DNA from 4 places in the Comamonas sp. A23 genome. Region 1 is predicted to be linked to each of the others. Evidence: predicted binding sites of a transcription regulator. Region 1 holds the regulator's gene; each other region holds the start of a gene.
The links. Region 1 encodes FNR, which switches genes on or off when oxygen is low (the NO sensors DNR and NnrR bind a similar motif). Its sites were predicted from a motif close to TTGATNNNNATCAA; they were not measured.

Region 1 (7,716 bases):
GCAGACGGTCTACACCGAGATCTTCATGTGGATCGAAAGCAAGGTCGAAGGCGATCGCAGTGCCCGCATGCGTATCGACAAGAGCGGCTGGACTTTGGAGAAGATCTGGAAAAAGTCGCTCAAGCAGTTTCTCTGGATCGCTCTGTCTCTTTGGACAGGTTTCACCTTTGTCGGCTACTTCGTGCCCATCCGTGAGTTGGGTGTGGAGTTGATGGCCTTCCAGGGCAGCTGGCAGATTTTCTGGGTGGCGTTCTACGGCTTCGCCACCTACGGCAACGCCGGCTATATGCGCGAGCAGGTCTGCAAGTACATGTGTCCCTATGCACGCTTTCAGAGTGCCATGTTCGACAAGGACACCATGATCGTCAGCTACGACGCCGAACGTGGTGAAGCTCGCGGCCCGCGCAAGAAAGATGTCGACTACAAGGCACAGGGCCTGGGGGACTGCATAGATTGCAAGCTTTGCGTTCAGGTCTGCCCCGTGGGCATCGATATCCGCAAAGGGTTGCAGTACGAATGCATCGGCTGCGGTCTGTGCATCGATGCCTGCAACTCCGTGATGGACAAGATGGAGTATCCGCGTGGCCTGATCCGATTGACCACTCAGAATGCCGTCGCCAAGGCCTGGAAGCAGGTGCAGGTGATTCGCCGCATTTTCCGCCCGCGTGTGCTGATTTACTCGGCCGTGCTGGTGGCCCTCAGCGCCGCCATGATCGCCAGTCTGGTGCTGCGCGAGCCGCTCAAGGTCGATGTGATTCGCGACCGTGCTGCGCTTTCGCGCATCGTGGCGGGCGGCAAGCTGGAGAACGTCTACCGTCTGCAGATCATGAACGCCACCGAGTCCGAGCAGCGCTACCGTATCAGCGCCGTGGGCCTGGAGAATCTGGAAGTCGCATCCGAGCAGGAAGTGAGCGTTGGCCCTGCAGAGACGCGCGGCATTGCGGTGCGGCTGCAGATTCCGTATGGCTCAGCAACTCCAGGCTCGCACCCCGTACACTTCAATGTGGATGCAGTGACTGCCGGAGCAGGGCGTATTTCCGAGAAGACGGTGTTCCTGGTGCCGCGTTAATGCCAGGTCTTGACGGTCTTCGTGAGCCATCACGGAGGCCGGACAAGGGCACCGCCAATCGGCAACAATTTATGCCACCCTGCCGTGTGTGTCTGGGTGGTCAGAATTTTGGAAAGAGGTTTCATCATGTCGGCAGCACAAGCCAAGGTCTCGCAAACGGCCAAGATCATCCACCCCGAGGACGGCAAGCCCTGGTGGAAGTTTGCCCATGTCTGGCTCATCATCGCCGGCCCGGTGATCGTGGTGATTGCCGGCTTTGTCACCGCATACATCGCACTGAGCAGGCCTGATCCCGTGATTGACCCTGACTACTACCGCCATGGCATGGAAATCAACCAGCGCCTGAGCGAAAGTGAAAAAAGCCTGGCCCCAGCAGTCACCGGCCGCAATCATGCGGCCACGCCAGCCAAGGACCATCCGCTGGATCGCTGAGCGCTCCGGCGCTTGCTCCGCCAAGGTCGCTTTTGCGGCCTTTTTTGTTGCCGATATCAAAATCAGAGCGTGTTGCGCATGTTCTGTCTAACGTTGATGTAGAAGCAAATAGTTTTTTGATATCCAGATGGCGCAGGATGCTACTGAAAAGAGAGTGGTTCAGGGTTTCCCGCCACGGTGCATGCCCGCAGTCCTGCATGAACGGTCACCACTGTTGTGCAAAATATGACCAAGCCCACAGCCCAAGGAGAATCAGGATGGATGCTCGACGCTGGATGTGGATTGTCTGGCCGGCCTTTCTGGCGGCGGCAATCATGGAGATGGTGGTTTTCGCCTTTGTGGACCCGCTGGATGTGCACTGGCTGGGCTCCCCCCTGGACTGGTCGCGCCAAGCCATCTATACGGTCGCTTTTTTTGCCTTCTGGGTCGTGACCCTGATCGGAGGTGCGATGACGGTGATGCTGGGTCGCTCCGTCAGCGATCTCAATGGCGGCATCGTTTCCGAGCCTCTGCCCGATTAATTCGCACAGACAAAAAAGCCCGCTGTCCGCGGGCTTTGTCTTGAGAGTGTCTGTCGACTCGGTTCAGTTCTGGCATTGCTGGCTGTTGACGATGCGTTTGAGCGCCTCGGTATCCAGGATGCGCAGGTGGCGCTGCTTGACTTCCACAATGCCTTCCTCTGCAAATTTGGAGAAAGTGCGGCTCACGGTCTCGAGCTTGAGGCCCAGGTAACTGCCGATTTCTTCGCGCGTCATGCGCAGCACCAGTTCCGACTTGGAAAAGCCGCGTGCCGACAGGCGCTGAACCAGGTTCAACACAAAGGCCGCCAGGCGCTCTTCGGCACGCATGCTGCCCAGCAGCAGCATCACGCCATGCTCGCGCACGATTTCGCGGCTCATGACCTTGTGCACATGGTTCTGCAGGGCCGTGACCTCGCGCGAGAGCTGCTCCAGTTTGTCAAACGGCATGACGCAGACCTCGGCGTCTTCCAGGGCCACGGCATCACAAGTGTGGTGGTCGTTGACGATGCCGTCCAGACCAATGATTTCGCCAGCCATCTGAAAGCCTGTGACCTGGTCGCGTCCGTCTTCGGTGGCCACGCTGGTCTTGAAGAAGCCGGTTCGAATGGCATACAGCGAGGTGAACTCTTCGCCATTGCGAAACAGCAGACCGCCGCGCTTGACCTTGCGGCGCGTGGCCACAATCTCGTCAATGCGCTCCATTTGTTCATCGTCCAGGCCCATGGGCATGCACAGTTCACGCAGATTGCAGTTGGAGCAGGATGCTTTGATGGTCTGAAGATTCATGGGCTTTTTGCAACGGCGCAGACAGACACGGAGTGGAGAGTCGCGCTGGTCATTGACCTCGTGGTTGAAGATGAGATGGATCAAATTGTCGCAGCACTTGCCTTGAGGTCTCTTGATTTTCATCAAGGACAGGGTGATTGCCTTGGGGCACATTGCCTGTATTCGTTCAAAAACATGCGCTTTTGCCTATTTTGGGCATGATTTTCAGGATCTGATTTCCATTGAAATCTGCTCTATACAGAGTGTGGGCGCACCCTAACTCCCAGTTATGACCGCAGTCACGCCTGAGTTGCTGAGCCGCTTTGATATCCCCGGCCCACGCTACACATCGTTCCCAACAGCCGACCGTTTTGTTGAGGCTTTTGGTGCAGACGACTACATACTGGCACTCAAGCAGCGCAAGACGCATTCTGGCTCGCGCGCTTTGCCCCTGTCCGTTTATGTGCATGTGCCGTTCTGTGAGTCGCTTTGCTATTACTGCGCCTGCAACAAGATCGTGACCAAGCATCATGAGAAGGCTGCCGAGTATCTGGACTACTTGAGCCGTGAGCTGGCCATGCATACCGAGCATTGCGGCAAAGGCCAGCTCGTAAGCCAGCTGCATCTGGGCGGAGGCACACCGACCTTCTTCAGCGATGCCGAGTTGCAGCAGCTGATGGTCTTGATGCGTGAACATTTCAAGCTGGATCCCGCGGGCGAGTACTCCATCGAGGTCGATCCGCGCACCGTCAGCAACGAGCGGCTGAGAGCTCTCAAGGACATGGGGTTCAATCGCCTGAGCTTTGGCGTGCAGGACTTTGATCCCGCGGTGCAGAAAGCGGTGCACCGCGAGCAGCCCGCCGAGCAAGTCTTTTCGTTGGTGGCCGAGGCGCGCCGCCTGGGCTTTGTTTCCATCAATGTGGACCTGATCTACGGGCTGCCCAGGCAGACGCCCGAGTCTTTTGCGCGCACGCTGGCACAGGTCAATGAGCTGCGCCCCGATCGCATTGCACTGTATGCCTATGCGCATCTGCCCGAGCGCTTCAAGCCGCAAAGGCGCATCGAATCGGCAGACCTGCCCATGGGGCAGGACAAGCTGAACATGCTCTCCGGCGCAATTGATGCATTCATGGATGGCGGCTATGTCTATGTAGGCATGGACCACTTTGCGCTGCCTGACGACTCTTTGGCCATTGCCAAGCGCCAGGGGCGCCTGCATCGCAATTTTCAGGGCTACAGCACCCAGCCTGATTGCGATCTGATTGCACTGGGCGTATCGGCTATCGGCAAGGTGGGCGCGACCTACAGCCAGAACGTCAAGACTCTTGAAGAGTATTACGATGCCGTCGATGGCGGCATGTTGCCCGTGCAGCGCGGACTGGCACTTTCACGTGACGATCTGGTGCGCAGAGCCGTCATCATGTCCATCATGTGCCAGGGCTCCGTCCTGTATGAGCCCATGGAGCAGGCCTGGCTTATCAATTTCCGCGAATACTTCGCTGCGGAGCTGGATGCGCTGGCAGAGATGCAGCGCAACGGCTTGGTCGAGCTGTCCGCCGAGGGCTTCAAGGTCACTGGCCTGGGCTGGTTTTTTGTGCGCGGAGTAGCCATGCTGTTTGACCGATATTTGCAGGCCGACCGGAACCGCGCCCGCTTTTCGCGCATCATCTAGCGCATGTTGTTTTCGCTGGTCTGGACTGCTTTGATCATGGGGCTCGTGGGTGGGCCCCATTGTCTTGTGATGTGCGCTGCCCCCTGCAGTGTGGTCACAGCAGCGAAGCCTGTCGGCGGCGGGCAGCCAGTTGTCGTGCTCGGCCTGCAAAAACGCCAATGGCTGCGTACCAGTCTGTTTCATCTGGGGCGCATCGCTGCCTATGCCCTGCTGGGCGGGATCGCGGCCGTGGCCATGGAAAGTCTGGCCTGGCTGACCAGTCAGACAACGGCATTGCAGAGACTTTGGACGCTGATGCATGTGGCGGTCATGGCCTGGGGACTGGCCATGGTGGTGCAGGCGCGGCAGCCAGCCTGGCTGGAGCGGGCGGGGCGTTCCGTCTGGGCCAGGGTTCAGCCCTGGGTCACCGCGCCAGGCGGCAGTCTGGCAGCAGGCTTTGCCTGGGCACTGATGCCTTGTGGTTTGCTGTATTCGGCTGTGTTGGTGGCGGCCTTGAGTGGCGGCGCCTGGCAAGGGGCTTTGTCCATGGCAGCCTTTGCCGTTGGTGGTGCACTGTGGCTGCTGGCGGGTCCCTGGCTGTGGCAACTGGGACAGTCGCATGTCAATGCATTGCGGGCCAGATGGGGCACCAGAGTTGCAGGTCTGATGCTGATTGGCGTTGCGAGTTGGGCTTTGTGGATGGACCTGGTCTACAAACCCAGCCTTTGGTGCCGATAAGTCACACAAGAGGGGATTGTTGATGCTGTTTGCATCCCAACAGACCCTAGTCATGCTTGAGCAGTCATGGAACTGCGGAATAATGTCTTATCTTGTGTGTAGCGCTCAAAGTGAATCGTTTCGTTGCTATTGATATCGGACAACTGCGTATCGGCATGTATGTCCATCTGGAGACCGGCTGGTTGCGCCATCCGTTTCCCGTCAGCAGTTTCAAGATTGTCAATGACGAGCAGTTGCAGACACTTAGGACCCTGAAGCTCAAGGCAGTTCAGGTCGATCTATCGAGAAGCGATCTGGAGGAAGCGGCAGCACCTCCGGCCGCAGACCCTCAACCCGCTCCTGTCCCCCCTGAGAACGATGCGCATGCATGGCGTAACAGTATTTTGGGCGTGCAGTCCAGGTTTCTGGGCGCGGTTTCCGTATTTGATGACGTGCAGGCCTTGTTGCCTGTCAACCCCGAGAAGGCGCGGACAACGACGGATATGCTGGTTGCACAGCAAGTCGTCAAACTGGCGCAGGCTCGTGATCTGAGTTTGCATCTGCTCGCGGATACGGGGGGCGCCACCTTTGGCGTACATGGTGTCAACGTCTCCGTGCTGAGCCTGTTGCTGGGTAAGACGCTGGGCCTGTGCGATGACGTATTGAAGGATCTGGGCACGGCGGCCCTGTTGCATGACATCGGCAAGCCGGGGCTTGAAATTTCCGCATCGGCCAATGCACTGAATCAGGGCACGGGCCGCACGCCTCTGCGAGAGACCGTGTATGCGCGTCATGTCGGAGAGTCGGTGGCATTGGCTCTATCCATGGGCTATCCTCCTTCCGTCACGACGGCCATCGCCCAGCATCATGAATGGGCCGATGGGTCAGGCTTTCCACTTGGCTTGCTGGCCGAAGATATGGACATTGCCGGACAGATCCTGGCGCTGGTCAATAATTTTGAGCGCTTGTGCAATCTGCCATTGCAAGGCAACGAAATGACGCCTCATGAAGCCATGGCTGCACTGTATGGACAGTATCGCCAGCGATATGCGCCCGATGTGCTCAAGGCATTCGTGCAGACCTTGGGGGTCTATCCGCCGGGCTCTTTGGTGGAACTAAGCGATGGGCGGATGGGCGTGGTGGTGTCTGTCAACACCAGCCAGTCGCTCAAGCCGCAGGTGCTGACCTATGACATGCAGGCGCCGCAGAAGCTGCGGTTCGTAGATTTGCTTGAATATGTGGGTTTGGGTATTCGCCGGGGCTTGACGCGAAATCAGCTTTCTCGAAATGCGTTAGAAGCTTTACAGCCGCAAAGGCGTCTTTGCTACTTTTTTGACAGTTCTGCAGCACCTGCTGCCGAGAAAGACCTCGCGTGACTTTGCAGCAGAGTTTTCTGATTGACCCTCTGCTTGCCTCCATGCTCGATGGTTTGCAGGAGGCGGTCTGGCTGCTGGATGCGCAGACATTGCGTGTCGTGCATGCCAATGCAGCCAGTATGCAGCTCACAGGCTACACGCCCGAGCAGGCGCAGGAGCAGTATGTCGATGTGCTGTGCGCCTCTCTGGTGCAAAAGGCGTTCTGGCAGGATGCCTCAAACTGGGTGGGTGGGGCGAAATTCCTCACAGAAATCTGTACAGCCAATGGTTCATTGACAGCTGTGGAGATGGCGGTGGGCTCCATCGCCCTGAATCCACGCTGGTTGATGCTCACCATGCTCGACCGCAGCGAGCAGTTGCGGCACGAGAGCGAACTGGACATGCTGCTTGCAGAGTTGCGGGCGACGCTTGAGTCCGCTGCAGATGGCATGCTGGTCTGTGATCTGCGCGGCGGCATTCGTGCATTCAATCACCGTTTCGCGGAGCTGTGGCAACTACCCGAACCACTGCTCGTGCAGCGAGATGATGCGGCCGTCTTTGCCCATTTGGAAGCGCAGACCATCAGCAGCGAGAGTCAGTTCACTCTTCTACAGGATGCGCAGGACCTGTCGGCTCCTGAAACCTCGGAGGTACTGCAGCTGCTCAGTGGCAGGGTTCTGGAGCGCCGCTCCGTGCCTCAGCTCAGCCGCGGTGTGGCGATAGGGCGTATCTACTCCTATCGAGACATCACGGTGGAATCCAGCTCGGCGACAGAACTGCGTCTGGCTGCAAGAGTGTTCGAGTCCAGCCTGGACGGTATCTTCATTGCCGATGCCAATGGTGTCATCGTTCAGGTCAACCCGGCTGGCGGGCAGTTGCTGCATGGCAAGGCGGTGCTGGGGCTCGCTGCCTGGACTCTGTTCGAGTCCGAGGGAGGGCCTGTGTCCGACCTGCTGGAGCTAGCCGCTGCGCGCTGGGATGTGGGCAGCTTCTGGGAGGGCAATCTTTGGCTCAAGCAGAGTGAAGGTCAGCGCTGCGCGGTCTGGCTGTCCTGGGTGGCATTGCGTGACGGATATGGGCGTCTGGTACAAAGCATTGGCTTTATGCGCGACATGACCATGCAGCGCAGCGCTCAAAAGCAGATTGAGCAGCTGGCTTACAGTGATGCGTTGACAGGGCTGCCCAATCGCCTGAGTCTGAGCCGTC
Region 2 (7,716 bases), on a different contig from region 1:
TCCGCAACAGCATGTTCATGTAACGGGCAGACGGCGTCCCTCCGCCTATGCAGCGGAGGCACCGGGCCTCTTTCCCTCTCAAGCCCAGGTGGTAGGCGCGCAGCCGTTGAGCTTCGCCCTGGGCGGAGCTTTGCCTGAAAAACGCAATCCTGCCCTTATCCATGCCGCAAGGTCATCAAGAGGAGTTGCCAAATGGGATTCGCCACATCACTGCAGGCTTTGACACGCCTGACCCTTAAAGGGCAGCCTGCCACGCTGTCGCTCAACCCGAACTTCTGCTCTGATGATGCAAGCGAAGCCGCTGCAGAACCTGTATCCTTCACTACCAATCGCCCAAAGGCGAAGCAGATCAGCATTCCTGTCATGCGCGCCAACCGCGGCCGCATTCGTCTAGGCAGCAATACGCTTTGTCCTCAGGCCTTTGCAGCGACACCAGAGCTGCAATCGCCAATAACCGACGAGTCTAGGCAAGCAGCTTCTCCACGACTTCTCAAGATCGTGCAGCGTGAGCCGCGCAGTCAGCCCGAATGCCTGCTGATCTGCGGACGCATGGCCGATGTCTGTGCCGCGCTGGAGCCTATGGCACTCCATGAGCAAGCAGCCCCGCAAGTCTGAAAGCTCAGTGAGGTTTGACTGCTTGCACTCGTGCAGCTCCGAGCCCGACCCGCGATAGGCCTGCAGGCGATGCAACAAAGCTTCCATTGCATCCAACAGGAAGCCACATCAACGCTCTTGGCCCATCGGCCGGCAGATATGGCGCCAGACAACTCTGCCAGCAGTGCATAGGCAAAAACTCGATGTCGCCAGAGCAGGCCCTCCGTATTGGCGCCGAACGATCTGGATCGCCATGTAAATTATTTGCTGATGTTCTGCCTGTGCCTGTCCGCCGGAACGCATTTCGCACAAGCCTCGCAGCCTTCTAAACTCCTTGTCAGGCGCGAATATGCGTCAGAACGGATACCCGGATCAGGGTATTGCAGCACCTCTTCGACAGTGGAAACATTCATATACACATGTCAATGAGGGCGTCTTATGAGTGCCTACCGCAAGCTCTTGCAGCACATACAGGCCAAAGACGCCAATGGAGACCTGCGCCTGATTCTGGTCTATCAGAGTTTTGATGAGGTCGACATGCCGCATGGCGTCTCCATACGACCGTCTGCCATTTACTTTGAAACTGCCGATCATCAGGAGGTCAACTGGCTCAATCCACAGCAGTTCGAGATAGAGGCCACTGGCGAAATCCTCAATCGCGTTCCTCCTTCGCCCGAGGAATGAGACAACTCGACGCGATCGACCCCGTTACAGAGTCTTACCTCCTGTCTACAACTCTGCTGCATTCAAGAACTAGGCATTGCGCAGCTCGAAATATTGGAATAAATTGATTCTCAGGCACATCTTCCGGCATCAGGAGGCTGAACATGTTCAAGCACCTGCTCATTCCCACCGATGGCACCAAACTGTCAGAGGCTGCCGTGCGTGCTGGCGTTCTGCTTGCGCGTGAACAAGGCGCCAAGGTGACCGGCCTTTATGTCATGCCCGATTACCGCGCCATCATCTACGGCGCAGACGCACTGCTGACTTACAACAGCACAGAGTTCGAGCGAAGTGCCAACAGCGATGCAGATGCGGCTTTGCAGTTCGTTGACCAGATTGCCAGACCTGAAGGCGTACCCTGCAACTTTGTGCGAGTCACCCACGCCTCTGTTTACCAAGCCATTGTTCACCAGGCGCAGGAATTGCAGTGCGATCTGATTTGCATGGCCTCACACGGTCGCAAAGGCATAGGCGGAATTTTGCTGGGCAGCGAAACCCAGCGCGTCCTGACGCACAGCCATGTCCCGGTGCTGGTACACCGGCCCGCCTCCACCGGCAAACATTAAGGAGCCAAAAATATCGAATAGCAGTCCTGCATCTTGCACGCTTGCCTCGGTACAAGATGGGCAAGCGACTTGCAAGTCATGGCTGCAAAATGCAGGCCAGCCAGTCAGGAGCTGCTGGCCGCACCCGATGGGGCAACCTGTCAACCGTTCAAACGCGTCAGCAACAGTGCAAGAGCGATAAACGGCGATTGAGGCCAAAGTAACGCCTCTGCCAACTATTCAAATGCATTGACTGTGTGAGCTGCAGAACCGGATCGAGAGGACCCCAAAACTTGCCCGCCTTGCGCGGGCATTTTTTTGGCTGCTAGGCACATCGCTCCGATACTTCTCCCAATCGCTCACGATGCCCAGGCAAGGTGAACAGAATCTGGAGATTCTGCGAGTCCATTTGCTGCACCACGATGGAGCCGTCTTCGTGCAGATAGATCCGCACAGTGTGTGCATCATCCAGATCCCAGTGCGCAACGCTCGTATTCACCCCCCGCCAGCCATGCTCCTCGCACAGCCGACGCCGGCGCAAGGCCTTCAAAAATTCCTGCGAAGCACCAAGCTCTGCATTGGTTTGCACCCAGCTGTCGATCACCAACTCATAAGCCATCTGCTGCGTATGGCAAGGCTTGGCCAGCTTCATATGCCTGATCCAGGCATCTAGACGGGAGGCAAAAGTGTATTGCAGGTGGTGGGACATGGGCTTTTTTTGAATTCAGTAGGGCACAGGGCTAGATCGCCACTTGCGCATCAAAAATCAGAATTTTCCTACGCCCAATTTACCGAAAAGTGCAGCAGAAACAAAATCTACATCACCAATAGGTTCAGGGTTTAACACTGCTTGACGACCGGCCTGAGAGACAACTGGCAGAGCGAGACTTGCCAGAGCCACGGTGAACTCTGAGCCTGCACGGTGACATATCTCAAGGATTGGATAAGCTGGCTTTTGGACGCTTGCCAGCTGCTCAGCCACCGCATTGCCTAGTATTTCGGGAGCACCTACCGATGACTTGCCTGTTGGAATTCAGGCAAGGCGATTCAGCCCTGCTTTCGTTGACTCAGGCCAGAGCATCGTCATCCTGAAATTCAATGCGCCTCTCTCAAAATTGTCATCATCAGGCAATTTTTACGTTCAAACCCATGCCGGCTCAGAATAGATTTCATTAAAAAAATCTATCTTTTCACTCAGTTACTTAGCACGGCCACTTCATCAAGAAAAGATGACAGCGGCACCGGCAAAGCACCTCCCCTGCGCTTCAGAGAAGCTCACACAGCAGATCTGCTCTGTCCATTAGCGCGATCTGTAAGTGCCTACATACTTCCTTACATCCTCTTGATACAACATCAGTCAAATGCAATGAAATGTCAGCTCGCAGGTCCTGCGGCAAGTCGTTGAGCAACAGGGAGTGTCGTCATGAGAAAAGTTAATCCTGCCGCCAAGAACGCGAACCGCGCTTTTGTCCGTCTGCACACGTATGTGACCAAGCAATTCGACTGGGATCTCTTCACCAAGGACTACCGGGTAGTCCTGCACACTGACGAGGATGGAGGCGTCACGCTCTACATCGTCAAGGTCTTCGACAAGGATGGACAGCCTGCCGCACTAGGGCCAAAGATCCCTAACCAGATTACGTTCTCTTACCGTCAGGCTCCCATCATGTCGGTATGGACAGAGTTCTTTAACGACGGCAAATTCAGTTGGCGCAATGTCTCCTGCCGCTAGGGCGCAGCGGTGGAGGATGGTGAATTGGCTGTCGGCATAGACACCCGTCGCTGCGCCAGGAGTGCCATCCTGTCCAACACATTCAGGAGAGTTGCATGACCCGCTTCCAACCGATGCTTGCAACTGCTGCCCTGCTCAGTCTCATGACGCTACATCTCAGCAGCAGCTCCATGGCACAGGCCGCCTTTACAACCCCGGGCGGCTACACCAACTCCTACAGCGGCCAGATCACGGGCAACGGCATCGTGCAATACGGGCTCGAAACGCGGCCCTTCCAGCGCATGACCGTCACGCTCAACACCAACAATCCGTCCAGTCAGATGAACGTCTTCAAGGACGGCTCTGCCCAGCCTCTATGCCAAGGCTCGGCCAACAACAACATCTGCACCTTTCGCATCGAACGTGGTGCCAGCTATCGCGTGCTGATCTTCCTCACGCGTGAAGCCGCCCAGCGCGGCGAAAGTGCACGCTTTACGCTCACCACCGAAGAAAGCACCTGACAGCTTGACTGCCGTCAAGAACCCCTCAGTCCATGGCTTGTAAACTGGCTTCAACAGATTCAAAGTGAAAGCCCGTTACACGATATGGAAAACTTTCCCAAAGACATCTACACCGAGCCCACGCCCGATGTGAATACCCTGGCCAACCTCGGCCCCCTCACCGGCATGGCCGGTATCTGGATCGGCAAGCGCGGCCTGGACATCAACCCCAAGGCTGACGGCCCCGAAAAGCAGGCCTTTATCGAGCACATGGAGTGCCAGCCCATCGATGCGCAAACCAACGGGCCACAGCTCTTCTATGGCCTGCGCTACCACACACGCATCGTCAAGCCCGACGATGTGGAAACCTTTCACGACCAGGTCGGTTACTGGCTGTGGGAGCCTGCCACCGGCAACATCATCCAGACCCTGACCATCCCGCGCGGACAGACCGCCATGGCCACGGGCAAGACCACGGCTGACGCCACCAGCTTCACCCTCAGGGCCGAGCGCGGCTCCACCGTCAACGGTATCTCCAGCAACCCGTTTCTGGAGCACGCCTTCAGAACCGACGCCTATACCATCACCATCACCAAGCACTCGGACGGCACCTGGTCGTACGAGCAGGAAACCACGCTGACCATCCCCGGCCAGAGCGAGCCTTTTGCCCATACCGACCGCAACACCTTGCACAAGATTGGCGAGCCCACGCCCAACCCAACGGCAAGGGCCGCAGTTGAAATCTGATTAGCACTCTCAAAGGACTCCACGCCCCGGCCGAATTCACTGGATCCGCAGGGCGCACACACCCCGATTACCGCATCGTCCGTGATGGCCTTACGCTGCTGGTCATGGCCCTTACAGGCAAGAAGGCGCTTGCCTTCAAACTGGCTTATATAGATGCCGTTCAGCGCATGGAGGTCATTCACAGCAGGCTGCCGGCATTCGGCGCATGGAGCTGACCTTCAATCTAGTCGCGAAGGCTGAGGCGCAAGTGCACCGCACTGCGTTCATGACCTTGATACAGGGCGATGCCGATAGATGAGCGCACAGCAGCCACCTGCCGAACCTGAATTACGGTCGCCCACCCTGCGCCATATACAGCCGATTGTGACCGAGCTGAGGCAGGCCTCCTTCGACAGCCTGCCATGGCGCATTGCCGACGGCGAGACCATCGGCTCGACCGATGCCCAACTGGCCAAACTGGCCAAACTGGCAACAGCCTACTCCCAGCACCGCGAGAGCCAGTCCAGCCTGCCGACCGGCAACAGCCGCAGAGCAGGCTGCGCAAGACCTTCGGAAAATCTACTTTTGATAGCTTTCAACGCTTTATGGATAAGGGCTTGAGGCGGTTTTTACTTGCAACCTCATGAATTTGATTTCCATCAAGAAACCGTCTGAATACTCATTTCAAGGTGTTGCATTAGCAGCCCTGGAGTGTGAGTATGAGTTCGGTGATCGATCGAATTGATTTGGCAACAAGACGCGCACCTATGCGCAAGGAGGCTGGATATGTTCAAGCACATTTTGATTCCTACGGACGGCTCTAAGCTCTCTGAGGCCGCGCTGCGCGCGGGCATACAACTGGCCAAGGAACAAGGCGCACAGGTGACGGCGCTGTATGTGATGCCGGATTACGCAGCCATGATTTACGGAGCCGAGGCGCTGATCGCCTACAACTCTGCAGAGTTCGACAAGAGCGCCCAGAAGGAAGCAGATCAGGTGTTGCAAGCTGCCCTGGACATTGCCAAGACCGAGGGCGTGGCCTGCCAGACGGTGCGGGTCACGAATATCTCCATCAATCAGGCCATCATCAAGCAGGCGCAGGAGGGTAACTGCGATCTGATCTGCATGGCATCACACGGCCGCAAGGGCATTGCCGGCATTTTGCTGGGCAGCGAGACCCAGCGCGTACTGGTCAACAGCAGCATTCCGGTTCTGGTGCACCGCCCGGTTTAAGCATGCTCGACTGCAGCGCAGCCACTTCCCGGCCGCTCTCATAATGCAAGCAACGCCCCATCGCCCTCGTGCGGTGGGGCGCTTTTTCATGGCCGATCGTCGTGTAGCATCGGTGCATCAAATTGTGAGCCTTTGGTTCCATTTGTCACGCCGGCAGCGGCGTCTCTTGTTCATTTTGAAAAAAGGGAAAAGCAGATGAGTCACGCAATCGCAACCGATGCCGGCCTGGCGTGGCAGACCGGCCCGATTCGCCCGAGAACCTGCACCTGCGGCAGCGTGGTGTGCCAGTTGCTGCATGAGCGGGTGATGAGCGATATGTCGCGCCGCATGTTTGTGGGCGGGGTGACGGCCATGATGGCGCCATTTGTGACCCTGCATGCTGCCGAGACAGGCGCGGGCGGGGCGGCCAGGCCGGCCGACCGCCCCGTGTTGCTGACCAATCTGCGCCTGTTTGACGGCACGGGCAAGTCGGTGCGCCGAGGCGTCCAGGTGCTGATCCAGGGCAAGCTGATTGCCGCCCTGCCCTCTGCCGGCGAGAAGGTGGAAGGTGCGCAAGTGATCGACTGCCAGGGCAAGCTGGTGATGCCGGGCATGATCGATACGCACTGGCACACCATGCTGGCAGCCATTCCGCAGATGACGGCCATGACGGCAGATCTGGGCTATCTGTATATCTCCGCCGCGCAGGAGGCACAGCGCACGCTGATGCGCGGCTTTACCTCGGTGCGCGACGCGGGCGGCCCCGCCTTTGCGCTCAAGCGCGCGATCGACGAGGGCATGATCCCGGGCCCGCGCATCTATCCCAGCGGGGCGATGATTTCTCAGACCTCGGGCCATGGCGACTTCCGCCTTCGCAGTGATATTCCGCGTGCAGCGAACGAGCCGCTGAGCATGGTGGAGCAAACCGGCGTGGCCATGATTGCGGATGGCGAGACCGAGGTTCTGCGCCGCGTGCGCGAGCAGTTGATGCTGGGGGCATCGCAAATCAAGATGCTGGCAGGCGGCGGCGTGGCATCGCTGTACGACCCGCTGGACAGCACCCAGTTCACCGAGAAGGAGTTGCGCGCCGGCGTGGAGGCCGCCGCAGACTGGAACACCTATGTGATGTCGCATGTTTACACCCCCAAAGGCATCAAGCGGGCCATCAAGGCGGGCGTAAAAAGCATCGAACACGGCCAGTTGGCCGACGAGGAAAGCGCGCGCATGATGCGCGACGAGGGCGTGTGGTGGAGCCTGCAGCCGTTTCTGCAGGACGAGGACGCCAACCCCTACACCGATGCAGTGCGCCGCGAGAGCCAGTCGCGCGTGGCCCAGGGCACGGTGCGCGCCTATGAGATGGCGCAGAAGTACGGCATCAAGACGGGCTGGGGCACGGACATTCTGTTCAGTCCCAAGGGCACGGTCACACAGGGCAAGCAACTGGCCAAACTGACGCGCTTTTACGACCCCATGACGCTGCTGAAGCAGGCCACGGGCACCAACGGCGAACTGCTGGCCCTGTCGGGCGAGCGCAACCCCTATCCCCAGCCGCTGGGCCGCATAGCCCCTGGCGCATTTGCCGATCTTCTGGTGGCCGATGGCGACCCGACGGTGAATCTGGACTTCCTGAGTAACCCGGAACAGAACCTGCGCCTGATCATGAAGGATGGCAAGGTTTACAAGAACACGCTGTAAGAGAGACAAA
Region 3 (7,716 bases), on a different contig from region 1:
CGCAAAGATGGCGCCGCCACCCAGAATCAGCCACACCTGATTGCCTTCCCACACTGGGCCGACGGAGTTGATGGCCGTGCGGCGCTCGACATCGGTCTTGGCCGTGGCGCGCAGCAGGCCCATGGCGCCGAGGTCAAAGCCGTCGGTGACGGCAAAGCCCACCAGCAGCACGCCGAGCAGCAGCCACCAGATGAGGCGCAGCACGTCATATGAAATCAGTTCATGCAAGATCATTTGGTTGCTCCTCTCAGCTTTGGCCGCGTGCCAGCTTCTTGATCATGGGTTCGTAGAGGCTGAGGTGAGGTTCGCTCTCATGCTCGGGGCCCTTCTTGATGGCCTTGACCATCAGCTTGAGCTCGATAACCAGCAGCACGGTGTAGATCAGCACGAAGCCGGCTATGGTCAGCAACAGCGTCTTCGCGCCCAGATTGGAAACCGCCATGGCCGTGGGCAGCACGCCTTCGATGATCCAGGGCTGACGACCTAGCTCGGCCACCACCCAGCCACATTCGGCGGCGATCCAGGGCAGCGGAATCGAGAACACGGCAACCTTGAGCAGCCAGGGGTAGGCCTCAAGCCTGTGGCGGGCAGCCAGCCAGAAGAAAGTGCCGGTCAGCACGATGAAGAACATGCCCAAGGCCACCATGATGCGGAAGGTCCAGAACAGCGGACCGACCGGCGGCACTGTATCCATTGCCGCCTGGTGGATCTGTGCTTCGGTCGCCTTGCGTGGGTCATCCACATAGCGCATCAGCAGCAGGGCGTAACCCAGATTGGCGCCATTGTTCTCAAAGCGCAGACGTGCCTCGGCGGGAATCTCGGCATCGGTCCTGGCCTTGCGAATGGTCTGCAACGCGTCATAGGCGTCGATACCGTTGCGGATATTGCCCTCCGCACTCTTGACCAATTCGTTGATGCCGGGAATTTGGGTGTCCAGCGAACGCGTACCGATCAGGCCCATGACCCATGGGATGTGCACGGCAAAGTGGGTCTCGCGCGCCTCGCGGTCGGGGAAACCAAAGGCCGTGAAGGAAGCCGGTGCGGGCTCGGTCTCCCACATGGCTTCGATCGACGCCAGCTTCATCTTCTGGTGTTCGGATGACAGATAGCCGGACTCATCGCCCAGCACCACCACCGACAGCGAAGCAGCCAGACCAAAGGATGCGGCCACCGTCATCGAGCGCTTGGCCAGATGGATATGACGACCCTTGAGCAGATACCAGGCCGAAATACCCAGCACGAACAGCGAGGCCATGACATAACCCGCCGACACCGTGTGCACAAACTTGGCCTGCGCCACGGGATTGGTGAGCACGGCAAAGAAGTCATTCACTTCCATGCGCATGGTCTGGGGGTTGAAAGTAGCACCCACGGGGTTCTGCATCCAGCCATTGGCGACCAGAATCCATAGCGCCGAGAAGTTGGTGCCTATGGCCATCAGGCAGGTGACGATCAGGTGCTTGACCTTGGAGAGGCGATCCCAGCCAAAGAAGAACAGGCCGACAAAGGTCGCCTCCATGAAGAAGGCCATCAAACCCTCGATCGCCAGCGGTGCACCAAAGATGTCGCCCACATAGTGGCTGTAGTAGCTCCAGTTCATGCCGAACTGGAACTCCATCACCACGCCGGTGGCCACACCCATGGCGAAGTTGATGCCGAACAGCACGCCCCAGAACTTGGTCATGTCGCGCCAGATGGCTCGTCCGGTCATCACATACACCGTTTCCATGATGGCAACGAGTATGGACAGGCCCAGTGTCAGCGGCACAAACAGAAAGTGGTAGAGCGCCGTTATCGCAAACTGCAGTCGCGATAAATCGACGATATCGAGGTCCATGGTCAGGTCCTTTCTCTCGGTACTTCAAAAATCAATCGGAAAAACATATGGACTGCGGTGCAACAGCACCCAGCGCATCGGGTCGCAGCCTTGCCATCAGCAGCTCAAACTCTGGGGTGCCGCGCAGGGCTTGCGCTCTTACCTGTCCTGCCTGCAGATACACAATGCGATCGGCGAGGCTCGCCTCACGCTGCCAATGCGTGGCAAAAATCAGCGTTCGCGCGCCGCTCTCAGCCGCCTGCACCAACCGCTTCAGCACATCGGCAGCAGTGACGGCATCCAGTCCCTCGGTCACCTCATCAAGCAGCCAGCAGCGGTCTGGGCTCAGCAGCAGTCTGGCCAGTGCCAGCCGGCGCGACTGGCCTCCGGACAGACCCAGGCCGCCTTCACCCAGCATGGTGTCCAGCCCCTGTGGCAGGGCCATGACGTCGCTTCTGAGACCTGCAGCCTGCAGGACGCCCCACAGCTGCTCATCGTCGGCCTTGGCATCGGCAAGCCTCAGGTTGTTGCGCAGGCTGTCCTGAAAAAGCTCGGTTCTCTGTGTCATCCAGCTGCAGCCGCGGGCCTGAACCACGCCTTCGTCCGGCTGCAGCTCACCCGCCATCAAATGCAGCAAGCTGGTCTTGCCTGCGCCGCTGCTGCCAATCAGCGCCACGCGCTCGCCCTGGCGCACGTTCAGGTCTATCGGACCCAATTGACGCAGTCGGACAGACTGCAGGCTGACGGCCAGCTTCTGCACAGGCTGCTGCGGACTCTCTGCCGCTTCGGCCTTGGCCACCAGCGGTGGAGCCAGCCTGCGCAGCGCCAGCCAGGTACGCCCGGCCTGTTCTGCCCCTCTGCGCAGAGCTGCAAACGGCTCCATTGCCGACAGTGCCAGCAAAATACCCAGCGCAGCAACCGGCGCGTTGATGCGGCCCTGCTCCATCAACCAGGCCATCAACAGCACGGATGCGCTCAAGGTAATGGCCGACACCGCACCATAAGCCTGGGCGGCAGCCGCTTCGGATTGATAAAGCCGCTCATCGGCCAGGGCGCAGCGCGCATCGCTATGCAACACTTGCTGCACCTGGGCAGGCAACTGGCCTGCCATCAGCAGCTCGGTCTGGCCTGCAACCAGATCCACGGTTTGGGCACGCATGGCCTCCAGTGCCACGGCACGGCGTACGGCAGCCTTGCGGCTGCGCAAACCATGCCACAGGGCGATGCCCCAGCCAGTCAGCAGCAGCCACGCCAGGGTCAACAGGCCCAGCCACCAGCGCATGAACCCGTAGGCCAGAGCCGCCAGCAAGGCCGCGCCCAGCGCCGCTACGGCGGGCACCAGCAGGCGCAGATAAAGATTGTCCAGGGCATCCACATCGGAGGTCAGACGCTGCAACAGCCTTGCCGGGCGCTGCAGCAGCAGGCGGGCGGCCTGCGGGCGAGCCCAGCTCAGGAACAGTCTCTGGCGCAAAGCGGCCAGCACGGCCAGCGTGGCATCATGGGTCACCAGGCGCTCGGCATAGCGGGCACCGGTACGGCCCACGGCCAGCAAGCGAATGCCGGCCGACGGCATGAACACATCGAACACCAGGGCCGTGGCAGGCACCAGCCCGGCCAGTGCCGTGGCTGTGATGAACCAGCCCGACAAGCCCAGCAATGCCATGCCCATCAGCACCGTAAGCGCTGCCAGGGCTGCACCTCCCAGCCAGAGATTGCGCGGCGCCATCTGGCCCAGCAGCTTCAGCATCTCGCGCATTGAAATGGTTTGCATCTTCATGGCTGCGGCTCCCGCGCCGGTCGCAGCAGCGGCAACTCGATCACGCGATCCATGGCAGCGGCCAGCTGTGCATCGTGGGTGGCGACCAGCATGGTGCGCCCCCTGGCCAGATGGCGCAGAGACTGCGTGATCTGGGCTGCTGTCTCGGAATCGAGATGAGCAGTAGGTTCATCGACCAGCAGCAGTCCGGCCTGTGTCTGCGCGGCAATACGTGCCAGAGCCAAACGTACCACCTCGCCACCGGAAAGGCCTGCGCCGCCCTCACCCAGGCTTGCGCCGGGGCGATGCGCCAGGGCCTCATCAAGTGCCGCCAGCTGCGTAGCTTCGGCAATCTGTTCAGGTCCTACAGAACGTCGCCCCAGCGCAATATTGCGCGCGGCCGAGCCGGCAAAGACATGGGGCAACTGACCCAGCCAGGCCATGCGCCGGCGCAGCTGGGTAGCACTGCCGGCATCAAGCGTTTGCCGGTCGACTTCGATACGGCCTTGCTGTACCGGCAAAAGGCCGGCAATCTGCGCCAGCAGCACGGACTTGCCGCTGCCGCTGGGACTCCACAGCGCCACATGCTCGCCAGCCTGTATGTGCAAAGACAGCGGCGCGAGGCTGGAGTCACTGCCTGGCACCTGAACCTTGAGTTCCGAAACGCTTACGGACACAGGCTGGCCAGGCCATGACTGCTCATCGACCGGAGATGCTTCAGCGGCATGCTGCGCACCGACAACCTGCATGGACTGCGCCTGCATGCTCTGCAAGGTCTGCAGTGCGGCCTCGCCCGCAGCTCTGTCATGCCAGACGGCCGAGAGATCGCGCAAAGGCTCGAAAAATGCCGGCGCCAGCAGCAGCACAAACATGGCCTGGCCCAGACCGAGCTTGTCGCCCCAGGCGCCGAAATTCAGCGTGCCCAGCAGGTGAAAACCTATATAGACGGCCACCATGGCCACGCCCAGTGCCGAGAAAAGCTCCAGCACCGCAGAAGACAGAAAGGCAATGCGCAGCACGCGCATGGTGCGGGTGCGCAGGTCTTCGGCATGGTCACGCAGCCGCTGGCCCGTCAGCTCCACGGCATGCAGAGCACGCAGCGTGCTCAAGCCGCGCAGGCGGTCCAGCAAGAAAGCGTTCATATGACCGAGCTGCAGCATCTGCTCTTCGCTGGCCGCCTTGGCACGCCAGCCCACGAACGCCATGAAAAGCGGAATCAGCGGCGCGGCAACCATCAAAATCAGAGCAGCGACCCATGACTGCAAGGCCACGGCAGCCAAAATCACCAAGGGCAGCAAACGCACACGCCACATCGCGCTCTGGTAACGCGCCAGCCACGGAACAATGGCCTCGGCCTGCTCGGCCATGGCACTGGCGGCCTGGCCGGAAGCTGGGCGGCTCTTGTCCAGCGGCGATGTCTGAGCCAGCGACTGCGCCACCCGGGCGCGCAAGCTGCTGAGCTGCACGCGCGCTGCACGGTTGGCCAGCATGCCGCCATGGCCTTCTGCCCGGGCTCGCAGCAAGCCCAGCAACAACACGCCAGCCGCCATGGGCCAGACGGCCGCCATGCCCTGACCGTTGGCCATGAGTTGCACAGCCCAGGCCAGCAAGGCTGCCTGCGGCAGCCATATCAGCCCGGCAAGCACCTGCCACACAGCACCCGCGCTGGGGCGACGGATGACGCTCGCCAACTCGGCATGTGCTGTATCGACCTGGTTGTCGGTGGAGGAAGAAGGGGTGTGCTGCATTTCTCAATTTTCAGTATTTACTGAAATTAACGGAATACTACTCTTCTTTTGACAATCATCATGACTTGATATGCAAAAGCCAATTGCAGGACCAGGCCTACATTGATACGCATCAACTCTGAAGCGATTTAACAAGGGTTAACCCTTGAGCAAGTCGTGCTTGAGCAACATCAAGCGAGCAAGCCGCCCATAAAAAACGGCGTCCGAAGACGCCGTTGACACAGAAGATAGTGAACTGCCTCAGGCAACCAGCAGGCTTGCCTTGGCTTCGGCGTACTCACGCTTGAGGCGAGCCACCAGCTCCGCCGTGGACTGCACCTTGTCAATGGCACCGATACCCTGGCCACAGCCCCAGATATCTTTCCAGGCCTTTTGCGCACCGCCGCCAAAATTCATCTTGCTGGGATCGGATTCGGGCAGGTTTTCCGGATCCAGACCGGCCGCACGAATCGAAGGTGCCAGATAGTTGCCATGCACGCCTGTGAACAGATTGCTGTAGACCACGTCGTCGGAGCTGCCCTCGACGATCGCCTGCTTGTAGGCTTCTACGGCGCGCGCCTCGTCGGTGGCAATGAAGGCCGATCCGATATAGGCAAAGTCCGCACCCATGGCCTGGGCCGCGAGAACCGCCCCCCCCGTGGCAATCGAGCCGGACAGCGCCAGAGGGCCGTCAAACCATTGGCGAATTTCCTGCACCAGGGCAAATGGACTCTTCACACCCGCATGGCCGCCAGCACCGGCTGCCACGGCGATCAGGCCATCGGCACCTTTTTCAATGGCCTTGCGAGCAAACTTGTTGTTGATGATGTCGTGCAGCACCACACCGCCCCAGCCATGCACGGCCTGGTTCACATCCTCACGCGCACCCAGGCTGGTGATGATGATGGGCACCTTGTACTTGGCGCAGACCTGCATGTCGTGCTCGAGACGGTCATTGCTCTTGTGCACGATCTGATTGATGGCGAATGGTGCCGAGGGACGATCGGGATGGGCCTTGTCCCAGGCCGCCAGAGTCTCGGTGATCTCTGCCAGCCAGTCCTCCAGTTGCTCGGCCGGGCGGGCATTGAGAGAAGGCATGGAGCCGACGATACCGGCCTTGCACTGCTCGATGACAAGCTTGGGATTGCTGATGATGAAAAGCGGCGAGCCGATGACAGGCAGAGCCAGCTTTTTGAGGGCAGGTGGCAGCTTGGACATATGTTGTCTCCTTCTTCGTTTTATAAATAAAAAGGGCTGCAGCGTTTGTTCCAGATACGCCGGCAGCTCTTATTTCAGAAGCAGTTCGAAGGACGGCTCACTGTTTGCACCCCTGTGCCGACGGTGAAGTCGTCCGACTGGCCTTTGGCCAGTTTCGCCTGCCATCGCGCCACTCCCTGTCCCCAGGGCAACAGTTTTTGCCTTCTCTGTGCACGGAGGATCATCGTGATGGGCGCGGCCGCAAAAAAAGCCTGAGCGCGGTGCTGCGTCAGGCCTTGGTTTCTTACTGCGTCACACGCCCGGCGGCATTGACGATGGACAGGTCCACATATTTGGAGCCCACTTGCCCGGGCTTGAAGTTCACCCAGTAGCCGCCCAGGTCATAGGACTCCAGTCCGCGCAAGGCGGCACTCATTTTTTCCGGCGTCACCGGCTGGCTTCGGCGCATGGCCTCCACGATGACTTTGGCATTCACATAGCCTTCCATCATGGCAAAGCTCACCGGAACGTCCAGGGTCTTGCCTGCAGCAATCGTCGCGTCGCGAAACTCCTTGTTGAGCTTGCCCGAGACCTTGTAGGGACTGGGCACAACCTGGGCAATCGACAGACCGCTCATGTACTCCACAGGAAGACGCTTTGCCAACTGCTCGATATCGGCCTCGGCGGTGGCATAGACCTGGGCGGTGCCCCCCTCCATGCGATATGCCTCGACAAATGCCGCCGTGGCAGGGCTGGAAGCCACCAAGAGAATGGCTTGAGGCGAAGTCTTCGCGGCCTGCAGTTCCTGCACAGCCTTGTCCGAGCCACCCCGGCTCTTGAGCATGGCCGATGCCACCAGCTTGGCCCCGCTGGGGTTCACGGCCTTGGTCACCAAGGCCGTCAGCTCCTGCGCATCGGGACGCTCCTCGAACACCAACGCCAGCCGCGTGATGCCGACGGTGGCCAGGTGGGAGGAAATCTTTGCGACCTGCTCGGCAAGCCCTGCACGCGTGGAGAACATCTGCGGCGATGCCAGCACACGGGTGTCCGTGCTCTGATAGCCCACCAGCGGAATCTGCGAGCCATCCAGAGCCTTGCTCTCCAGCAAGGCCGAGAGATTGCGGTTGCCGAAATAGCCTGCCAGCACCACGGGCTTGGATTCGCTCAGCAGCTTGCGCGTCTTGGTCACGGTCTCTTCAGGGTGGCCCACATCATCGAGC
Region 4 (7,716 bases), on a different contig from region 1:
GTCTTCAGACGCACGCCTACGGCGTGAAAGCCGAAAAGAACTTTGGGGGACGACATGGGGCCACATTATCCCGGCGTTTACGGCAGACCTGAGACTCGCAGGGCCATGTCTGGGCTGACAGCTGAGGTTTTCCATTGCCGCTACACTGCGCCCCCAACGGGCAAGGCACCGGTTCATCAAGCAGTACCAGCATGGTTTTTTCCGAGTGCGAGTCTTCACATGAAGCTCCACTGCCGCCCAGAACGACTGGCAACAGGCTTGAGCCTGCTGCCCCGGCATTCACGCATATAGCCTCTTCATGTCCGGCATGAGGAGGCTTACGTGTTTGTATCTCCCTCCCATCCCATAACGAATACCCAGCATGCTCAACGCCTTGCTCGATTGGTTCAACCGCAGCAGCCTGGTGCTGCAGATTCTGATTGCCCTGATTCTGGGCGGCCTGGTGGCCTGGCTATGGCCGGCCGCCGCCCAGTCGGTTTCCCTGTTGGGCAGCTTGTTCATTGCCGCGCTCAAGGCTGTCGCTCCGGTTCTGGTGCTGCTGCTGGTCATGGCTGCCGTCAGCAGCCACCGCCCCGGCCAGGAAACGCAAATCAAGCCTGTGCTCTGGCTGTACGTCATCGGCACGTTGGCGGCGGCCTGCGTGGCCGTTGCAGCCAGCGCGCTCTTTCCCTCGGTGATTCACTTTCGTGAAGCGCCCAAAGTCCAGAGCGTGCCCGGCGAGATCAGCCAGGTGCTGAGCACCGTCGTCCAAAGCCTGTTCGACAACCCCGTCAATGCATTGCTGAACGCCAACTACATCGGCATTCTGGCCTGGGCTATCGCGCTGGGCTTGGCACTACGCCACGCCACGCCCACCACCCGCACCATGGTGGAGGACTTTGGCCATGCCATCACCCGCGTGATTCAAGGCGTGATTCGCCTGGCCCCCTTCGGCATCTTCGGCCTGGTGGTCGCCACCTTCTCCTCCGGCGGGCTGGAAGCACTCAAGGACTACGCCCATCTGCTGGCCGTGCTGGTCGGCTGCATGGTGTTTGTGGCATTGGTGATCAACCCAGTCATTGTCTGGACACAGACTCGCCGCAACCCCTACCCGCTGGTGCTGACCTGCCTGCGCGAAAGCGCAGTGACCGCCTTCTTCACGCGCAGCTCGGGAGCCAACATTCCCGTCAATCTGGCCTTGGCCCAGAAGCTCAGGCTCGACGAGAACACCTACAGCATCTCCATCCCGCTGGGCGCCACCATCAATATGGCCGGCGCTGCCGTCACCATCAGCGTGCTGACACTGGCCGCTGCCCATACGCTCAATATCTCGGTGGACATTCCCACGGCCATACTGCTGTGCGTGGTCTCTGCGGTCTGTGCCTGCGGTGCCTCGGGCGTACCCGGTGGCTCGCTGCTGCTGATTCCGCTGGCCTGCAGCCTGTTCAACATTCCCAACGATGTGGCCATGCAGGTGGTCGGTGTCGGCTATGTGATCGGCGTGATTCAGGATTCGACCGAGACAGCCCTCAATTCCTCGACCGACGTGCTGTTTACCGCGGCCGCCTGCCGCGCCGCAGAGCGCAGGGCCGGGCTGGAAGTTGCGCGCATCTGAGGCTTGAACTCAGAATCTACTGATTTGATAGCTGCAAGCGCTTATTTGATAAGCGCCAGATCCCCAAAAAGGCCTGTGATCACACAGGCCTTTTGGTTTTTCAGACAGAGCGCCCGGCTTCTATGGTGATGCTTCGATCACATTGCGCCGCAATCTCGCGGTCATGCGTCACCAGAATCAGAGTCGTGCCGCGCTCGCGGTTGAGCGCAAACATCAGCTCCATGATGGTCTGGCCCGTGGCGAAGTCCAGACTGCCGGTGGGCTCGTCGGCCAGCAGCACGGCCGGCTCCACCACAAAAGCACGCGCCAGGGCCACGCGCTGCTGCTCGCCGCCCGACATCAGCCTGGGATAGTGATTGAGACGCTGGCCCAGGCCCACGCGCTCCAGCATCTGCGAAGCTCGTGCTCTCGCATCGCGCTGACCCGCCAGCTCCAGCGGCAGCATGACGTTTTCCAGCGCCGTGAGATTGCCCAGCAACTGAAAGCTCTGGAAGACAAAGCCCATCTTCTGTGCCCGCACCGCTGCCCTGTCGTCCTCGCTGAGTGCAAACAGATCCTGGCCCAGCAAGCGGACCGTGCCGCGACTGGGGGTATCGAGGCCGGCCAGAATCGACAGCAAAGTGCTTTTACCCGAGCCGGAGGCACCCACAATGGCAACGGTTTCGCCGGCCGTGAAACTCAGATTGATATCCCGCAAAATATCCAGCACGCCTGTGGAATCGCTCACCGATTTGGACAGTTGCTCAACGGCAATCAAAGGAATGGCAAGAGTTGTGGACATGAATCAATTGGATAGCAAAAACGTCAAGAGTCGCAACCAGCACTTTGCACTGCAGCGCCGTCACTGTATCGCTGTTGCTCTGTCGCTCGCCATTTCAGGGGCTTGCGGTGCGGCAGTGGCCTCATCGCCCGCCAGGAACAAGGAGCCGGCCAAGGCCGCTCCCGGCGCGAAACCCGGCCCGGTGCTGGTACTTGGCGATTCTCTGAGCGCCGAATACGGCCTGACGCGCGGCAAGGGCTGGGTGCAGTTGCTGCAGCAGCGCATGAATGACGAAAAGAATCCGCGCAAGGTGGTCAATGCCAGCATCAGCGGCGAGACTACGGCCGGCGGCAGAGCGCGCCTGGCATCGCTGCTCAGGCAGCATGAGCCGGGCATCCTGATTCTGGAGCTGGGCGGCAACGACGCATTGCGCGGCCTGGCGCTGCAGAGCACTCAGCAGAATCTGGAAGTCATGATCAAGGCTGCCAGGGAGGCTGGGGCCCAGGTGCTGCTGGTGGGCATGCAGGTACCGCCCAACTATGGTGCGGCCTATACCGAGCAATTTGCCGAGATGTTCAGGAGCATTGCCGACGCGCAAAAGCTGCCGCTGGTGCCGTTTCTGCTGTCGGGCATCGGCGATGCTCCGGACGCCGAGCGATGGTTTCAGAGCGACCGCATTCACCCCAATGCCCAGGCTCAGCCACAGATGCTGGCCAATGTCTGGCCCAAGCTCAGGCCATTGCTGAAATAAGTGACGGCCGCGCGGCCTCAGTCGCCGCTGCCTCCGCCATCACCGCCGGAGTCGCCGCCGTCCGAGCTGCAGACACCTTCGCCGCTGCCCGAGCCACAAAAATAGCTGTCGTTGAAGACGTCGCTGCCGTCTTCACGACTGCTTGCCGAAGTCCAGGCCAGCTGCGAATCAGCGCTGCGCCCCGGCACGCCGGACTGAGGCGAGAAGATTTTTTTCAACCAGTTCCAGAACTCCATGACATCCCCCCTCATTGCACCTTAAGCAGGGTTCTCCTTGCTTTCGGCGCGGACGCTGGCTTTATAAGCATGCCAGCTGGTGCAACCCAGCAGCGGCCCGATGACGATCAGACCTGCACTGTAGAAGAGCAGCGAGACCGCGATCAACACGGTGATGATCAGCCCCCACAGCAGCATCACACCCGTGTTGGCACCCACCACGCGCATGCTGGTGATGCAGGCCGTCAAGGCATCGGTATCCAGATCAAGAATGGCGGGCAGTGAAACCACCATGCTGGCAAACACCAAGGCAGCAAATATCCCGCCAACCGCGGTGTAGCCCAGCAGGAACTCCCAGTTCTCGGGCCGCAGCAGGGTCTGCAGCAGGGTTGCCGTACTGGGCATGCCGGTATCGAACGAAATGGCGAACACCACCATGGCGGCGCGCCCCCAGAGCATCTCCAGCACCATCAGCACCATGACCAGCATGCCCATGCTGGCCAGATGCTTGTCCCAGCAGGTCAACGACTCCGACAGCAGCACGGGCTTGCCCTGCTCCAGTTGCTTGCTGACGTAGTACAGGCCCATGGCCAGGAAGGGGCCTACCAGCAGACAGCCGCTGGCCATGGACATCAGATATTCAGGGCTGGAGCGAAACACCCAGGCCATCAGACGTGCCATGCCCCAGAAACACAGGCCATAGAACAGCGCAATCATTGGTGCGCGCCGCACATCGCTAAGGCCGAGCAGCAGCCATTGCCAGGGCTCGCTCCAGCGCAGTTGCAGAATCTGCAGATTGCCGGACTCGGCCTTGACCTCGGAAACAGGGGAAGCTTGCATGCGAGACCCTCCTTGTCGCCCGTACCGCGCCTCGGTGGCGGCAGCTGACAGGAACAAGTTACCCGCTCAACCTCGAATCTGCATTGCGGAAAGCCCGCATGCCGGCCTCCGCGTTTTCACTATGAAAACAAGAGCTTATAGCGCCCATTCTTTATTAACTTCAGTCAATAAAAGCATTGAAATCGCTTCTCGACAAGCGCTGTCAGCTCCTATTTAAATAGCTTCAACCAAAGGCCCTGAGCAGGGCCTGGGCCAGGTCGGCCTGCAGATCGCTAGTATCCTCAAGGCCGATGGCAAAGCGCACCACAGTGCCCGCCTTGATGTGGGGTGTGGCACGGCTGCGCATCTCGGGCAGCTCATAGGGCACGACCAAACTCACGGGCCCGCCCCAGCTGTAGCCCAGCTTGAACAGGCGCAGGCTGTCGCAGAAGCGATCGACGGCCGCCTGGTCGAAGCGCTCGTCGATGACCACGCTGAACAGACCGGCGGCCACGCCATCCTGGCCCTGCCCTTGTCCGCACAGCTGCTTCCAGCAAGCATGGCCCGGGGCATCAGGCATGGCGGGGTGCAGCACCTGCGCCACGGCACTCTGGGCAGCCAGCCACTGCGCCAGCTGGCGTGCCGAGCGATCCTGCGCGTGATAGCGCAGGCCGATGCTGGGCAGGCTGCGCAGCACGGCTTCGGCGTCGTTGCCGCTCACGCCCAGGCCCAGGCGCATGTGCGCGAGCTTGATGCGCATATGCAGGGGCTGGTTGCGCGTGATGATGCTGCCCATCAGCACATCACCGCCGCCGCTGGGGTATTTGGTCAGGGCATGGACCGTGACATCGACGCCCAGGCTGCCATCGCCCAGCAGGTCGAAGGGACGGAAAGCCAGACCCGCGCCCCAGGTGTTGTCCAGCACCATGGTCACTCCCCTGGCCCGGCACAGGCGCACCTGCTCGACAAGATCGGGGAACTCCATGGTTACCGAGCCAGGAGCCTCCAGCCAGACCAGCTTGGTGGCCGGCGTGATCTTGGCTACCAGGTCTTCGACGCACATGGGGTCATAGTACTGATGGCGAATGCCAAAATGAGCCAGCTCGCCCTCGGTCAGCGTCTTGTTGGGACCGTATACGTTATCGGGCACCAGCACCTCGTCGCCCGTCCTGAGCAGCGCCAGCGACACCGTGGCAATCGCGGCCAGGCCGCTGGGTACCAGCAGGCATTGCAGACCACCTTCCAGCGAGGCCAGACGTTCTTCCAGGGCATAGGTCGTGGGCGTGCCATGCAGACCGTAGGTGTAGCTGCTCTTGTCAAGCCAGCGGCGCTCGCGCATGGCCTGCACATTCTCGAAGTACACAGTCGAGGCCTTGTGCACGGCAAGCTGGGGGCCTTCGAAGTCCGTCGGTGGCTTGTAGGGATGATGGATCAGATGGGTGGATAGCTTGTGGTCGGCTTGGGTCATGCCCTGATCTTAGTGCCATGCAGCCACAAAAAAGCCAGAGGGCTTGCGCGCTCTGGCTTCATGCGAGGTGGCGACCTAGGGGGATCAGCCAGCCTTCACGGTCAGGTTGTTGTTGACCGAGGTCACGCCCTTGGCAGCCTTGGCGATCTCACCGGCCTGGGTCTTGACGGCTTCGCTGGGCACGGTGCCAGTCAGGGTCACTGCGCCGCCCTTGGTGTCCACATTGATCTGCAGAGCGCTGATTTCCGGGGCCTTGATCAAATCGGTCTTGACGGCAGCGGTAATGCCGGCGTCATCGAGGGCAGCACCCGCCTTGGCAGCGCCTTCTTCCATCTTGTTGCCAGCCTTTTCCATGGCGGCACCGGTAGCTTCACCAGCCTTGGCCAATGCATCGGCAGCTGCATCGCCGGCCTTGGCCGTACCTTCTTCAATCTTGCTGCCAGCATTTTCCGCAGCCTTCTCGGTCTGGGAAATGGCGGAATCGAGCTTCTGGCCAGCGGTCTTGTTGTCGTCGGACTTGCCGCAGGCAGCCAAGCCAAAGGCCAAGGCGGTAATGGCCAGAACTTGAGCGGAACGCTTGAACATAGTGGTCATATCGATTTCTCCCTTAATGCTTGCAAAAACATGACGGTCAACTGTAACGAACCACCATTTTGGCTCGGATACGAACTTTTCCCGCATCCCTGTAGGACAAATTTGTCCGAATTTGTGACATTTGATTAATAAGTGTTTTCTTCTGTGATTTACAGAAACTCTATGCAAGCCATGCACTAATCCGCAACCTCTTGCATGCGCGGATGGCGCGCAAATGCCAAGCCCAGCAGGGTAGCCAACAGCATGACAAAGCAGGCAAACAGGCTCACGGCCAGCTTGATGCTCCAGTGGTCGGCAATCCAGCCCACTGCCATCATGGGCAGCATGGAGCCAAGCAAACCGATGGTCTGATAGGTAGACAACATGCCTGCCCGGTTGTCGGGTCTGGCAAGACGGCCCACCATGGTCATGCCGGCCAGCATGCACATGCCATGCCCCAGTGCCGTCAAACACACGCCCAAGATGAACAGCAGCATCGAGCGCATCTGCAGATTCAGCAACAGCATGCCGTTGCTCAGCACCAGCAGCGCCATGCCGGCAAAACCGCAGCGGTGCAGCGGCAGGCTGGCAGCCACCAGCTGAATGCCTGCAGAGACAAGCAAAATCACCGCAATGGCCGTACCGCTGACCACCGGGCCGCTCCAGGGAATCATCTGCTGTAGAAACAGCGGCGCCATGGAGGCATACAGCCCGAATACGCCGAACGCCACGAACGGGTAGCCACAGGTCAGTGCAAAGGCCAGGGAATCCTCGTGCACAGGCCAGGTCAGCCGCGGCAGACAGTCCCGCCAGTGCAGGCGGCCCGGGGCCTGCCCCAGTTGGCCCGCACCCCGCAGCACCGACTCCGGCAGCTTGAGCGTGACAACGCCCGCCACACCGATGCAGCCCAGCACCAGCGGCACCAGATAGGCCGTCGTCAAGGGCTGAGGCAGCCACTGCCCCGCCACGCCACCGATCAAGGGCCCCAGACCAAAGCCCAGCACATTGAGAAAGCTGGCCACCATGGCCACGCGCTGCGGCTGCAGACCGGTGCTTTCGCTGGAAGCCAGCAGCGTCAGCCCCGTGGTGGCGCTGATGGTGATGAGGCTTGAGGACAGCCCCACCACAAAGCGCCCGACGATCAGGCTGGGCAGATTCCAGGCCAGCATGGAGATCAGGGTGTCTGCCAGCGTCAGGCACAGGAAACACAGCATCACGCGCTGAAAGCCGATGCGGTCGGGCAGACGCCCCAGAAACAGCAGGGCGCACAGGCCACCGCACATATAGAGCACATAGATCAGCGAGATATCGCTGGGCCGCAACTGCCAGGCTTGCTGATAGAGCGCATACAGGGGACTGATCAGCGCCGCCCCCAGCACACCCACCACCAGGCCGAAGCCCACCCACCAGACCGAGGCCTGTGCCGTTGTGGCGCCGGCCTGCCATGTATTGCTTTGCGACATTTGCTGCCTCTTGATCGGGCCGGGCCTGCGACAGGGACAGAGCGGACAGTCGTTGGTCCTGCCGCGCCGTCAG

Region 2: a site for FNR is predicted at 5,449-5,462, ahead of EIC84_RS14990 (universal stress protein). Genes of this name have one in related genera too.
Region 3: a site for FNR is predicted at 5,423-5,436, ahead of cydD (thiol reductant ABC exporter subunit CydD). Genes of this name have one in related genera too.
Region 4: a site for FNR is predicted at 4,315-4,328, ahead of EIC84_RS15560 (DUF2189 domain-containing protein). Genes of this name have one in related genera too.

What each region holds. Positions count from the first base shown of each region.
Region 1 is NZ_RSDT01000001.1:364,756-372,471, forward strand. Features, by position in the region: gene ccoG (cytochrome c oxidase accessory protein CcoG) at 1-1,069, shown strand, start outside; gene EIC84_RS01745 (FixH family protein) at 1,196-1,501, shown strand; gene EIC84_RS01750 (hypothetical protein) at 1,759-2,022, shown strand; gene fnr (fumarate/nitrate reduction transcriptional regulator Fnr) at 2,086-2,808, opposite strand; gene hemN (oxygen-independent coproporphyrinogen III oxidase) at 3,077-4,459, shown strand; gene EIC84_RS01765 (sulfite exporter TauE/SafE family protein) at 4,463-5,176, shown strand; gene EIC84_RS01770 (HD-GYP domain-containing protein) at 5,269-6,531, shown strand; gene EIC84_RS01775 (bifunctional diguanylate cyclase/phosphodiesterase) at 6,528-7,716, shown strand, end outside.
Region 2 is NZ_RSDT01000006.1:107,006-114,721, forward strand. Features, by position in the region: gene lexA (transcriptional repressor LexA) at 1-23, shown strand, start outside; gene EIC84_RS26610 (hypothetical protein) at 364-615, shown strand; gene EIC84_RS14950 (hypothetical protein) at 1,033-1,278, shown strand; gene EIC84_RS14955 (universal stress protein) at 1,422-1,883, shown strand; gene EIC84_RS14960 (hypothetical protein) at 2,188-2,571, opposite strand; gene EIC84_RS14965 (hypothetical protein) at 3,286-3,594, shown strand; gene EIC84_RS14970 (hypothetical protein) at 3,690-4,094, shown strand; gene EIC84_RS14975 (FABP family protein) at 4,179-4,820, shown strand; gene EIC84_RS26615 (Rha family transcriptional regulator) at 4,820-5,035, shown strand; gene EIC84_RS14985 (hypothetical protein) at 5,115-5,420, shown strand; gene EIC84_RS14990 (universal stress protein) at 5,586-6,032, shown strand; gene EIC84_RS14995 (amidohydrolase family protein) at 6,228-7,706, shown strand; gene EIC84_RS15000 (YfaZ family outer membrane protein) at 7,716-7,716, shown strand, end outside.
Region 3 is NZ_RSDT01000016.1:54,576-62,291, forward strand. Features, by position in the region: gene cydB (cytochrome d ubiquinol oxidase subunit II) at 1-234, opposite strand, end outside; gene EIC84_RS23895 (cytochrome ubiquinol oxidase subunit I) at 248-1,837, opposite strand; gene EIC84_RS23900 (amino acid ABC transporter ATP-binding/permease protein) at 1,869-3,593, opposite strand; gene cydD (thiol reductant ABC exporter subunit CydD) at 3,590-5,320, opposite strand; gene EIC84_RS23910 (nitronate monooxygenase family protein) at 5,561-6,517, opposite strand; gene EIC84_RS23915 (ABC transporter substrate-binding protein) at 6,801-7,716, opposite strand, start outside.
Region 4 is NZ_RSDT01000006.1:224,011-231,726, forward strand. Features, by position in the region: gene rlmB (23S rRNA (guanosine(2251)-2'-O)-methyltransferase RlmB) at 1-56, opposite strand, end outside; gene sstT (serine/threonine transporter SstT) at 362-1,594, shown strand; gene EIC84_RS15545 (ABC transporter ATP-binding protein) at 1,695-2,375, opposite strand; gene EIC84_RS15550 (arylesterase) at 2,374-3,105, shown strand; gene EIC84_RS15555 (hypothetical protein) at 3,123-3,341, opposite strand; gene EIC84_RS15560 (DUF2189 domain-containing protein) at 3,363-4,160, opposite strand; gene EIC84_RS15565 (PLP-dependent transferase) at 4,384-5,607, opposite strand; gene EIC84_RS15570 (BON domain-containing protein) at 5,692-6,201, opposite strand; gene EIC84_RS15575 (MFS transporter) at 6,378-7,643, opposite strand.